DNA from 2 places in the Thiorhodococcus fuscus genome. Region 1 is predicted to be linked to the other one. Evidence: predicted binding sites of a transcription regulator. Region 1 holds the regulator's gene; the other holds the start of a gene.
What was found. The regulator sigma-54, encoded in region 1, starts transcription at its own class of promoters, with help from an activator protein. The targets are predictions, from matches to a motif close to TGGCANGNTNCNTGCTT.

Region 1 (6,267 bases):
CCGCCATCGAAATCGGCATCGATTCATGGATGAGCGCATACAATGCCCCGGCGCGGCCTGCCGCGCACCGAGTCACCGACACCGCCCCCGAGCCTCGCCTATGCATGATGATGGATCCGCGCAAGACGCGTCATTGACGAAAAACAGGTGATTCTCGCGACCGAACCCATGGGCGTCAAGGCGAACCGTGCGGCCCGAATGCCCCGGAACAGCGCTTCACTCGACGCAAATACCGGGACCCGGAGGACATCCGAGTCGCCCATGGTGTATTTTTGTGCACCACCCGAGCCCCATGACGATGAATTAGGCGCTAAACCCAGGACCCCGGCACGCATGACAGAACGCAGACAACTCGGCGCACGCGAGGCCGCGCTGGCCGACGGCCAGGCGGAAAAGATCCTCGAACTCGGCCGCGCCGTGATCGACATCGAGGCCGCCTCGGTCGCCGCCCTGGGCGCACGCATCGATTCGGCCTTTCTCAGCGCCTGCCGCTACATGCTTGCGTGCGAGGGACGCATCGTGGTGCTCGGCATGGGCAAGTCGGGGCACATCGGCGGAAAGATCGCCGCGACCCTCGCCAGCACCGGCAGTCCGGCCTTCTTCGTCCATCCCGGCGAGGCGAGCCACGGCGATCTGGGCATGATCACGCCACGCGACGTGGTTCTCGCCATCTCCAACTCGGGCGAGACGAACGAGCTTCTGGTCATCCTGCCGATCATCAAGCGACTCGCCGTCCCCCTGATCTCCATGACCGGCCGACGCGGCTCGACCCTGGCGCGCGAGGCCGATGTCTGCCTCGACATCAGCGTCGCCAGCGAGGCCTGTCCGCTGGGCCTGGCCCCTACATCGAGCACCACGGCCGCGCTGGCCATGGGCGACGCACTGGCGATCGCTCTGCTCGAAAGCCGAGGCTTCACCGCCGAGGACTTCGCACGCTCGCATCCGGCCGGAACGCTCGGACGACGACTGCTGCTGCACGTCCGCGACGTCATGCACCACGGCGAACGCCTGCCGACGGTTGCCCTGGGCACCAGCCTCATGGCCACGCTGGAGGAGATGTCGCGCGGCGGACTGGGGATGAGCGCGATCCTGGCCGCCGACGGCACACTCGCCGGAATCTTCACCGACGGCGACCTGCGCCGCGCACTCGATCGCGGGATCGACGTCCACCAGACACGCATCGATTCGGTCATGACGCGCGACTGCGTCACGCTGTCGCAGGACGCGCTCGCCGTGGAGGCCGTGCGACTGATGGAATCCATGTCCATCAATGGCCTGCTGGTGCTCGACGCCCAGCGCAGACCGATCGGGGCACTCAACATGCACGACCTGCTCCGAGCGGGCGTGGTGTGACGCCGACAGGCGTCGCGCCGGACACCCAGGACACCACAACGATCCACAGCCAACGAGGTCAGCCAGCCATGCAGGACATTCGAGAACGCGCATCCCGGATCCGACTGGTCATTTTCGATGTCGACGGCGTGCTGACGGACGGGAGTCTCTATCTCGGCGACGACGGGCTCGAGTACAAGGCGTTCAATTCGCGCGACGGACACGGCATGGTCATGCTCCAGCAGAGCGGCGTGCGGCTGGCCGTCATCACCGGACGCACCTCCAATGTGGTGCAGATGCGCATGGAGAGTCTCGGCGTCTCCGACGTCTTCCAGGGCTACCGCGAAAAGCTTCCTGCCTACGAGGAACTCAAGCAACGCCTTGAGCTGCCAGACGAAACGATCGCCTATGTCGGCGACGACGTGGTGGACCTGCCCGTGATGCGCCGCGTCGGGCTCGCCGTGGCCGTCGCGGACGCCCAACCGCAGGTCCGCGACCTGGCGCACTGGTGCACTGTCGCGCCCGGCGGACGCGGCGCGGCGCGCGAAGTGTGCGAAATGATCATGGATGCTCAGGGCACCTTCGAGCAGATGATGTCGCGCTATCGATGAGCGCCTATTTCGGCTATTTCGATCGCCCCTTCTGGAGCGGACGGCAACTGATGCTCGCGATCCTGTTCGCGATCGTCGGGGCCATCGCCTGGTGGCAGCTCAAGACACCGGACGGGGATGTCGGCGCGCACCGGACGCGCCCCCGACTGCCGGACTATGTCGTCGATCGATTCTCGGCGGTCGAGACCAACGACAGCGGGCGGCCGATCCGTCATCTGAAGGCGACCGAGCTGCGGCACTACGCCACGGACAATATCTCCGAACTGGACCAGCCGCGCCTGGAGCTGTACCAGACCAAGGGACCACCCTGGAACGCCAAGGCCGACCGAGGCACCATCTACGCGGACGGCGATCAGATCCGCCTGGAGGGCAACGTCGAGCTGGACCGAGCGAGCGACGATGAAAGCCGCCCGGCGCATTTCGAGACCGAACGTCTGGATATCTGGCGCGAGCAAGGATTGGCCGAAACCGATCTCGAAGTACGGGTCGACAGCGATGGCGACGCACTGACCGCGAACGGAATGCGCCTCTGGTATAACGAACCGACCCGCACCACCTTCCATGGACGCGCGCGCATCCGGCTCGCGCCCGAGTCCGATCCCGAGCAGGATCCGCACCCATGACGACCCTCAAAGCCGACCAGACCCGCGCACCCAGGCCCATCGCACACCTATTCCTGGCCGCACTCGCCGTCATGAGCGCCGGACAGGCCTGGGCGCTGAAGGATGACGCCAAACAGCCGATTCTGATCGAGGCCGACGACGTCGAGGTCCGCGAAAGCGACAACACCAGCGTCTATGTCGGCAACGTCCAGGTCGACCAGGGCAGCATGCAGCTCCTGGCCGACCATGTGACCGTCTACCATCGCGAGGACCGCCAACCCAAGTTCATCATCGCGCTGGGCAAGCCGGCACGCTACAAACAGCGTCTCGACGGCGACCAGAGCGAGGTGCACGCATTCGCCAAACGGATCGAATACAACGCCGACAAGGACGAGCTCGTCCTGATCGGCGATGGCGTGCTGATCCAGGGAGAGGACCGACTGACCAGCGAGCGCATCATCTACGATCGCGCCCACGCCCAATTCCGCGCTGGAGGCTCGGGACGGGTCAAGATCACCATCACCCCCGAAAAGCAATAAGGCACCTGCGATGAGGAGGCCCGTTTGACCGCACTGCGCGCCGAACACCTGAAGAAACACTACCGTCGGCGGCAGGTGCTGCAAGACGTCTCGGTCGAGGTCGAACCAGGAGAGGTCGTCGGCCTGCTGGGACCCAACGGTGCCGGCAAGACGACCTGCTTTTACCTGATCGTCGGGCTCATCACGGCCGACCAGGGCCGGATCTCGCTGAACGACCGCGACATCACCCGCATGCCGATGCATGCGCGCGCACGCGCCGGACTCAGCTATCTGGCGCAAGAGCCCTCGGTCTTCCGCAAACTATCGGCACGCGAGAACATCCTGGCCATCCTGGAGACCCGACGCGATCTCAAGCGCGCCGAGCGCGAGGAGCGCTGCGAGCGACTGCTCGAAGAGCTGGGCATCGCGCATGTCGGCGATTCGCTCGCCCTGAGCCTTTCGGGCGGAGAACGGAGACGGCTCGAAATCGCCCGCGCGCTCGCGGTGGATCCGGTCGTCATGCTGCTCGACGAACCCTTTGCGGGCGTCGACCCCATCGCCGTGGGCGACATCAAGGCCATCGTCTCCCATCTGCGGGACCGGCGCATCGGCGTCCTCATCACGGACCACAATGTCCGCGAGACACTCGATATCTGCGATCGAGGCTACATCATCAGTAATGGAAACGTAATCGCCTCGGGCCAGCCGCGCGAGTTGCTCGCCAACCAGCAGGTTCGAGACGTCTATCTCGGCGCCGACTTCTCGATGTGAACGGCGACCTCACGAAGCATCCATGAGCCGACATATAGCCACCAGCCTCACGCCGTCAGCCGCCAGCGCCGGTCCATCATGGACTGGATGGCGTTCTGCACCGCCCGCCCCATATCTGGCGAGTGAAAGACAGAAATGTCTTACAAAACAAAGCCGCAAACCAACCTCCGGCGACTGGCGGCTCTTTTCGCCGAAATGGGCTAGAATGGCAACAGGCACTCTTATTGCTTTAGACCTCAAGCGGTTCACCTCAAGGCGCGTACGCGATCGATGAAGCAATCCATCCAGCTTCGCCTCAGCCAACACCTCACCATGACGCCCCAGTTGCAGCAGGCGATCAAGCTGCTGCAACTCTCGACGCTCGAGCTCCAGAAGGAGATCCAAGAGGCACTCGAAACCAATCTCATGCTCGAAGAGGGCGATGAGAACGAACGTTTCGCGGCCAGTGAGCAGAGCGACGTGCGGCTCGACCAGAGCCAGGTCGAGGCGGAACCCCAGCGCGGCGAGCAGGACTTGGCCGTGGATCGCGAGATCCGCGCCGAGTCGAACGAGATGCCGGACGATCTGCCGGTCGACACCCAGTGGACCGACGTCTTCGACAGCTATCTGCCGCCGACCTCGCACGGCAGCGACGACAGCTCCGATTTCGATCCGTTCGCCCAGCAGAGCCGCCCACAAAGCCTGCAGGATCATCTCGCCTGGCAGCTGAATCTGAGCCGTCTGAACGAGCGCGACTTCATGATCGCTCAGACGGTCATCGACTCGATCGATCAGGCCGGCTATCTGCGCGCGGACGTCGATGAGCTGCTCGCCGCCATCGACAACCCGGATATCAGCGTCGAGGAGGTCGAGACGCTGATCCACCGCGTCCAATCGCTCGACCCGCCAGGCATCGGCGCACGCAGCATCCAGGAATGCCTGATCATCCAGCTGCGTCAGTTGCCCGACCAGGTTCCTGCACGCAACCTGGCCCTTCGGGTCTGCGCTGAGGGTTTCGAGCATTTGCCCAGAAGGGACCTCGGCGCGCTCGCCCGCCTGCTGAAGGAACCGGAGGAGCGCATCGCGGAGGCGGTCGCGCTCATCCGCCAACTCAATCCGAAGCCGGGGACCTTGATCGAAGAGGCGCCGCCGGAGTACGTTGTCCCCGACATCTTCGTCCGTAAAGGGGAGGGTCGCTGGCACGTCGAACTCAATCCGGAGTCGACGCCGAAACTGAGAGTGAACGCGGATTACGCGCGACTGATCAGGCGCTCGGATCAAAGCGCGGACAGCACCACGCTCAAGAGCCATCTGCAGGAGGCACGATGGTTCATCAAGAGCCTGGCCAGCCGCAACGACACGGTTCTGCGCGTGGGATCCAAGATCGTGGAGATGCAACAGGACTTCTTCGAACTCGGCGACGAGGGCATGCGCCCGATGGTTCTGCGCGACATCGCCGAGGCGCTCGAACTGCACGAATCCACCGTATCCCGGGTCACCACCCAGAAGTACATGCATACACCGCGAGGCACATTCGAGTTCAAGTATTTCTTTTCATCGCACGTCAACACCGCTTCTGGCGGCGAGTGTTCATCCACGGCGATCCGCGCCCTGATTCGCAAGCTGATCTCGGGGGAATCCGCCAGAAAGCCCTTGAGCGACAGCAAAATCGCACAGGAACTCGCTGATCAGGGCATCAAGGTCGCACGCCGAACAGTCGCCAAATATCGCGAGGCAATGGGTATCCCACCCTCGAACGAGCGCAAACGCCTAGCATGAGCAGGCTGTTTGAACCTAAGGAGTCAAATGATGCAGATTAACCTGACGGGTCACCACATCGACGTAACCGAAGCGCTGAAGGGTTATGTCGACAGCAAATTCGAACGTCTCGAACGACACTTCGACCACGTCATCAACGCCCACGTCGTCCTCAGCGTTGAAAAGCTCACCCAAAAGGCGGAGGCGACGCTCCATATCAATGGAGGCAAGGTATTTGCCGACTCCGCCCATGAAGACATGTACGCAGCCATCGACGGGCTCATCGACAAGCTCGATCGACAAGTGATCCGCTACAAGGAGAAGAAGAACAGCCACCGACCTGGTGCACCGATCGCCGCCGCCGAGGAGGAATGAGGCGATGGCCGGAAACGTTCATACCGAATGACGCCGAATGGGCGTTCGTCCTCTAAGAGGGCCGGCGGGAGCATGGCCAAGCGCCGCCCCGCCCTCGCCCGACACCGAAGACGGACGTCACGCCAGGTCGTCGCATGAACGTTGACCGAAAGCGCCTAAGATCCCGATACGCATCGATCTGACCGCTGCGCCGACTCGCTGAGGCGCGCGACACCTCGAACGGACACAAGGAAGGCCGTTCGAGGTGTTTTTCATTGAGACGATGGCGACTGAGCACATATGATGCACCCGTCATCCCATGCACCCGTCATCGGGCCGATT
Region 2 (6,267 bases), on a different contig from region 1:
GGAGATTCCGCGCGTGCGTAAGGATCTCGGCTATCCGCCCCTGGTTACCCCGACCTCGCAGATCGTCGGTACCCAGGCGGTCATGAACGTCCTGACCGAGAAGCGCTATCAGAGCATCACCAACGAGGTGAAGCTCTATCTTCAGGGCCGCTACGGCGCGGCGCCGGCGCCGGTCGATGCGACACTGCAGCAGCAGGCGATCGGCAAGGAAGATATCGTGGAGTGTCGTCCGGCCGATCTGCTCAACCCAGAGCTGGACCGTCTGACCAAGGAGATTGGCTCCCTGGCCGGTTCGGAGGAGGACATCCTCACCTATGCAATGTTCCCCGAGATCGGGCGGACCTTCCTGGAGCATCGCGCCGCCGGCACCCTGGTGCCCGAGCCGTTGGAGCCGCCGCCGAGCAATGTCGCCAAGTCGGCTCCGACCGAGTTCAACATCAACGTGCATGGCGAGAGCTATCACATCAAGGTCACGGGCGCTGGGCACAAAGGCCAGGCCGAGCGGCATTTCTATTTCACCATCGACGACATCCCTGAAGAGGTCGTGGTCGAGACGCTCGACGAACTGGTCCTGACCGGCGGCACCGAGGGTGCGGTCAAGAAGGCGATCGCTGGCAAGCGGCCCAAGCCGACCCAGCCGGGACACGTCACCACCTCGATGCCGGGCAACATCGTGGATGTGCTGGTCAAGGAGGGTGACAGTGTTACCGCCGGTCAGTCCGTCCTCGTGACCGAGGCCATGAAGATGGAGACCGAGATTCAGGCCGCCATCGCCGGCACCATCACCGCTGTCTATGTCGCCAAGGGCGATGCCGTGAACCCGGATGAGGTGCTGCTGGAAATCACGCCCTGATACGTTTTGAACCGCGAAGGCGCGAAGAACGCAAAGGAATCAACGATCGATCTTCGCGACCTTTGCGCCTTTGCGGTTCAACAATCCGCTCGATTCCTACCACTCCTTCAGTCCCGCGTCGTGCCCCTGGGCGACGGCGCGTCCGCGCGTCTCGTCGACATGGCGCGCAATGAGCAGCGCCACGGCGAACAGCAGCACGCAGAAGAGCAGTGCCTGACGCAGTCCGAACGCGGCTTGCAACAAGCCGATGGCGAGCAGACCGAAGACCCCCGCCAGTTTCATCGACAGCCCCCAGAAACCGAACAGTTCGGCCGAGCGCGACAGCGGCGAGAAGAGCCCGACCAGGGTGCGCGTGGTCGACTGACAGGCGCCTAGGCTTGCGCCTGCCACGCATCCCACGACCAGGAAGACGTATTGCGCCTGCCAGTCCAGCCCGAGCCAACTGTGCGCCAGACTGGCGATCGATGGGGTTAGATAAATGAGCAGGATCGCCAGGATCCACATGATCAACGTCAGCAGATAGGTGCGCAGTGCGCCGATCCGGTCCTGGATGTAGCCGAATCCGAAGGCGCCCGCAGCGGCCGTGAGCTGCACCAGGACGAACATGAGCGTGCGCACCGATGCGTCCCAGCCGATCACCTGTGCGCCGTAGATGAAGGCGTAGGTGATGACGATGGAGATGCCGCTCATGGAGAAGAATACGGCGACCAGCAGCACGGCCAGGTCGCGGTGCTGGTGCAGATGGACCAGGGTCTGGCGTACTCGGGAGATCCCGACGCCGACGAGGTTGGCGCCTGGCGGCAGGGGGCGCGGGCGACCGCGCTCGCGGACCCAGAGGAAGGTCGGAATGGCGGCGACGAGGAAAAAAACGGCGGTCCATGGGCCGACCCAGCGGATACGCTCGAAGTTTTCGGCGCTGACCTCGCCCAGCACGAAGAGTACGAACAGCGCGGCGATCATGCCGCCGATATAGCCGAGCGCCCAGCCGAAACCGGAGATCTTACCCAGGTCCTCGGGTGGTCCCAGGTCGGGCAGGAAGCTGGCGATGAAGGATTCGCCGATGGCGAAGGCGAAATTGGAGAGGATCAGCAACAGCATGCCGATCCAGACGTATCCGGGTGCGGCCCAATAGAGCAGGGCGGTGGTGACGACCGTGAGCGCATAGCTGGCGAACAGGAAGCGTTTCTTGCTCGCGGTGTAATCCATGATGGCCCCGGCCACGGGCGATGCGATCACGACCATCAGGTAGCTGATGGCGAGAGCCAGACTCCAGAGCAGATTGCCCAGCCGATAGTCGGGCGCGTCGCCGACGATGACGCGGGTGAAGAGATCGCCGAACACGACCGTGATGATGAGCAGCGTATAGGCCGAGTTGGCGAAGTCGAACATCGCCCAGCCGAGGATTTCTCGTCTGGAGGCGCGGGATCTGGTGGTCATTCGCTGGCGATTCCGATTGTCAGCTCGCCAAGGCATTGTCCGCGAGGGGTGTCGGTGTCGTAGGTGGTCGCGAAGGCGTCGTAGGGCTGTCGTAGATCGATGGGGTCTGTCATGGGGGCGGGGGTTGATCCTTGGGATCGATGTCAAGAATGGTTTTCCAGTCCGCCGTCGAGATCCAGCGCACCTCGCCGATGCTGTCCAGGATGCGACGGCAGCGCTGTTCCGATTCTATCAGTGCCTTTTCGACGCGCAGCCGATGATCGATCTCGCGCTGCAGCTTTTTCTCCATCGAGATGGCCCGGACGCGCTCGGCGAGCGCGGCTTCCATCAGAGACATGGCTGCGCTGGTGGCGTCGCCGATCGCCTGGTCGAGGGGAGGGGGAGCGTCCTGATCGGGCAGTGTCGATTCGAGCGCGGATGGACGTGATGGGTTGATGGGAAGGGGCGAGGCCGAGAGTCTGGTTTTGGCCTCACGCAGCTTTTCCCGCAAGGTCGCGCACTCGGTGTGCGGGTCTTCCAGAGGTTCGTCTGGTTGGCCGTTCATCCTGTGGTGTTTGGCGCTTTCGGCCCGAGTGCACGTGGTTTCGATGGTAGGGCATTAGAACGAACCGGAGGCATGTGGGTGCCTCAGGATTGCGTCAAACGCGGTGGCCGTCGATAAATGCCGCTTAGCATCCGCAATCGAAGGTGTCGCAGCTATCCGTAAAATTACGCAACCTGCTTGTGGGGCGGTGCTTTCGGTGGCGTCCTTCTCCTACGCTTGGTTCTTTTCGGTCTGCAAACTTTATTTGCGCCCGCCCTCAAAATCGCAAACGAACTTTGCGGATTCTCGGCGGCTATCGTTTTGCGCGATGTGCCATACCCCATTGTCAGGCGTGCCCTCTTCGTGTCGTGGCCGCTAGTTGGCTCGAAGGTTGCTTAGTCGCCTATCGGAGTTCCGATCTGGCCGGTGCGCTTGCCGGTCAATCCGCTGGGGTTCACAACTGGGATCAACCATGGCAACGACTGAAACCTTCTACGAGGTGATGCGCCGACAGGGGATCACCCGTCGCAGCTTCCTCAAATACTGTAGCCTGACGGCGACGGCCCTGGGGCTGGAGCCGGTTTTCGCCTCCAAGATCGCCCACGCGATGGAGACCAAGCCGCGCACGCCGGTGCTCTGGCTGCACGGTTTGGAGTGCACCTGCTGCTCGGAGTCCTTCATTCGTTCCGCCCATCCGCTGGTCTCGGACGTGGTCTTGTCGATGATCTCGCTCGACTACGACGACACCCTCATGGTTTCGGCCGGACATCAGGCCGAGGCGATCCTGGAAGACGTCCGCACCAAGTACAAGGGCAACTACATCCTGGCGGTCGAGGGCAATCCACCGCTCAATCAGGACGGCATGAGCTGCATCATCGGCGGGCGGCCCTTCGTCGAGCAGTTGAAGGAGGTCGCCGCCGACTGCAAGGCGGTCATCTCCTGGGGTTCCTGCGCCTCCTGGGGCTGCGTGCAGGCGGCGCATCCCAATCCGACCCAGGCCACTCCGGTGCACAAGGTCATCACCGACAAGCCCATCATCAAGGTGCCCGGCTGTCCGCCGATCGCCGAGGTCATGACCGGCGTCATCACCTACATGCTCACCTTCGATCGCATCCCCGAGCTGGATCGCCAAGGGCGGCCCAAGATGTTCTACGGCCAGCGCATCCACGACAAATGCTATCGCCGCCCGCACTTCGACGCCGGTCAGTACGTCGAGGACTGGGACGATGAGGGGGCGCGCAAGGGCTACTGTCTCTACAAGATGGGCTGCAAGGGGCCGACCACCTACAACGCCTGCTCGACCGTGCGCTGGAACAACGGGGTCTCGTTCCCGATCCAGTCGGGACACGGCTGCATCGGCTGTTCCGAGGACGGTTTCTGGGACAAGGGCAGCTTCTACCATCACGTCACCAACACCCACGGATTCGGTATCGAGGCCAATGCGGACAAGGTCGGCATGGCAGCCGCCGGTACGGTCGGCGCGGCGATCACGGCGCATGCGGCGGCGAGCGCCATCCAACGCATCAAGCAACGCTCGGGCGAGCATCACGAGGAGAATGACAAGGCATGAGCGTGCAGACACCGAACGGCTTCGAGCTGGACACCTCGGGTAAGCGCGTCGTCGTCGACCCGGTGACCCGGATCGAGGGCCACATGCGCTGCGAGGTCAACCTCGACGAGAACAACGTCATCCGCAACGCGGTCTCCACCGGCACCATGTGGCGCGGTCTGGAGGTGATCCTACGCGGCCGCGATCCGCGCGACGCCTGGGCCTTCACCGAGAGGATATGCGGCGTCTGCACCGGCACCCACGCCCTGACTTCGGTGCGCGCGGTCGAGGACGCACTCGGAATCCAGATCCCCGAGAACGCCAACTCCATCCGCAACATCATGCAGCTGACGCTCCAGGCGCACGATCACCTGGTGCACTTCTATCATCTGCATGCGCTCGACTGGGTCGACGTGGTTTCGGCGCTCAAGGCCGACCCCAAGGCGACTTCGGCGCTGGCGCAGTCGATCTCGGACTGGCCGCTGTCCTCGCCCGGCTATTTCCGCGACGTGCAGAACCGGATCAAGCGTTTCGTCGAGTCCGGTCAACTGGGGCCTTTCACCAACGGCTACTGGGGCAATCCGGCCTACAAGTTGCCGCCCGAGGCCAACCTGATGGCGGTCACCCACTATCTGGAGGCGCTCGACTTCCAGAAGGAGATCGTCAAGATCCATACCATCTACGGCGGCAAGAACCCGCACCCCAACTGGCTGGTCGGAGGCGTGCCCTGCGCCATCAACGTCCATGACACGGGCGCGGTCGGCGCGGTCAACATGGAGCGGCTGAACCTGGTCTCCTCCATCATCGATCGCACCATCGAGTTCATGGACAAGGTCTATCTGCCAGACCTCATGGCCATCGCCTCCTTCTATAAGGATTGGACCTATGGTGGCGGACTCAGCAGCCAGGCGCTGATGTCCTACGGCGATATCCCGGATCGGGCCAACGATACCTCGGCCGCGAACCAGCTCCTGCCGCGCGGCGCCATCATCAACGGCAATCTCAACGAGATCCACGACGTCGATCTGCGCGATCCCGAGCAGATCCAGGAGTTCGTGGCCCACTCCTGGTTCACCTACGCCGACGAGTCCAGAGGGCTGCATCCCTGGGATGGCGTGACCGAACCGAACTTCGCGCTCGGCCCCAACACCAAGGGGACCAGGACTCGGATCGAGGAGATCGACGAGAACGCCAAGTACAGCTGGATCAAGGCCCCGCGCTGGCGCGGTCATGCCATGGAGGTCGGTCCGCTGGCGCGTTGGGTCATCGGTTACGCCCAGGGCAACCCGGAGTTCAAGGAGCCGGTCGAGAAGGTGTTGACCGACCTGCAGCTTCCGGTCTCGGCGCTTTTCTCGACCCTGGGACGCACTGCGGCCCGCGGTCTGGAAGGCTCTTGGGCCGCGCACAAGATGCGCTATTTCCAGGACAAGCTGATGGCCAATCTCAAGGCCGGCGACAGCAATACCGCCAACGTGGACAAGTGGGATCCCAAGACCTGGCCCAAGGAGGCCAAGGGTGTCGGCACCACCGAGGCGCCGCGCGGCGCGCTCGGTCACTGGGTCGTCATCAAGGACGGCAAGATCGACAACTATCAGGCCGTGGTTCCCACCACCTGGAACGGCTCGCCGCGCGATCCGGCCGGCAACATCGGTGCCTTCGAGGCGGCCCTGATGAACACTCCGGTGGCCAAGGCCGATGAGCCGCTGGAGATCCTGCGTACCCTGCACAGCTTCGATCCCTGTCTGGCCTGCTCGACCCATGTCATGAGTCCGGATGGCGAGGAGCTGACGCGGGTGAAGGTGCGGTAGCGGACATGACGATCAGCAGACTGGTCCTCGTGATCGCCGTGGCGACCGTTTCGGTCGCCGCGATGGCCGACGAGGCGTCCGTCCGCTCCAGCCGCGT

Region 2: ACFSJC_RS14715 (hydrogenase small subunit) is a predicted target of sigma-54. The motif match lies at 3,194-3,210, and genes of this name have one in related genera.

What each region holds. Positions count from the first base shown of each region.
Region 1 is NZ_JBHUHX010000015.1:9,567-15,833, forward strand. Features, by position in the region: gene ACFSJC_RS06625 (KpsF/GutQ family sugar-phosphate isomerase) at 334-1,353, shown strand; gene kdsC (3-deoxy-manno-octulosonate-8-phosphatase KdsC) at 1,422-1,943, shown strand; gene lptC (LPS export ABC transporter periplasmic protein LptC) at 1,940-2,566, shown strand; gene lptA (lipopolysaccharide transport periplasmic protein LptA) at 2,563-3,084, shown strand; gene lptB (LPS export ABC transporter ATP-binding protein) at 3,109-3,834, shown strand; gene ACFSJC_RS06650 (RNA polymerase factor sigma-54) at 4,105-5,592, shown strand; gene hpf (ribosome hibernation-promoting factor, HPF/YfiA family) at 5,623-5,946, shown strand.
Region 2 is NZ_JBHUHX010000042.1:8,944-15,210, forward strand. Features, by position in the region: gene oadA (sodium-extruding oxaloacetate decarboxylase subunit alpha) at 1-853, shown strand, start outside; gene ACFSJC_RS14705 (MFS transporter) at 950-2,290, opposite strand; gene ACFSJC_RS14710 (hypothetical protein) at 2,400-2,834, opposite strand; gene ACFSJC_RS14715 (hydrogenase small subunit) at 3,286-4,383, shown strand; gene ACFSJC_RS14720 (nickel-dependent hydrogenase large subunit) at 4,380-6,170, shown strand; gene ACFSJC_RS14725 (hypothetical protein) at 6,176-6,267, shown strand, end outside.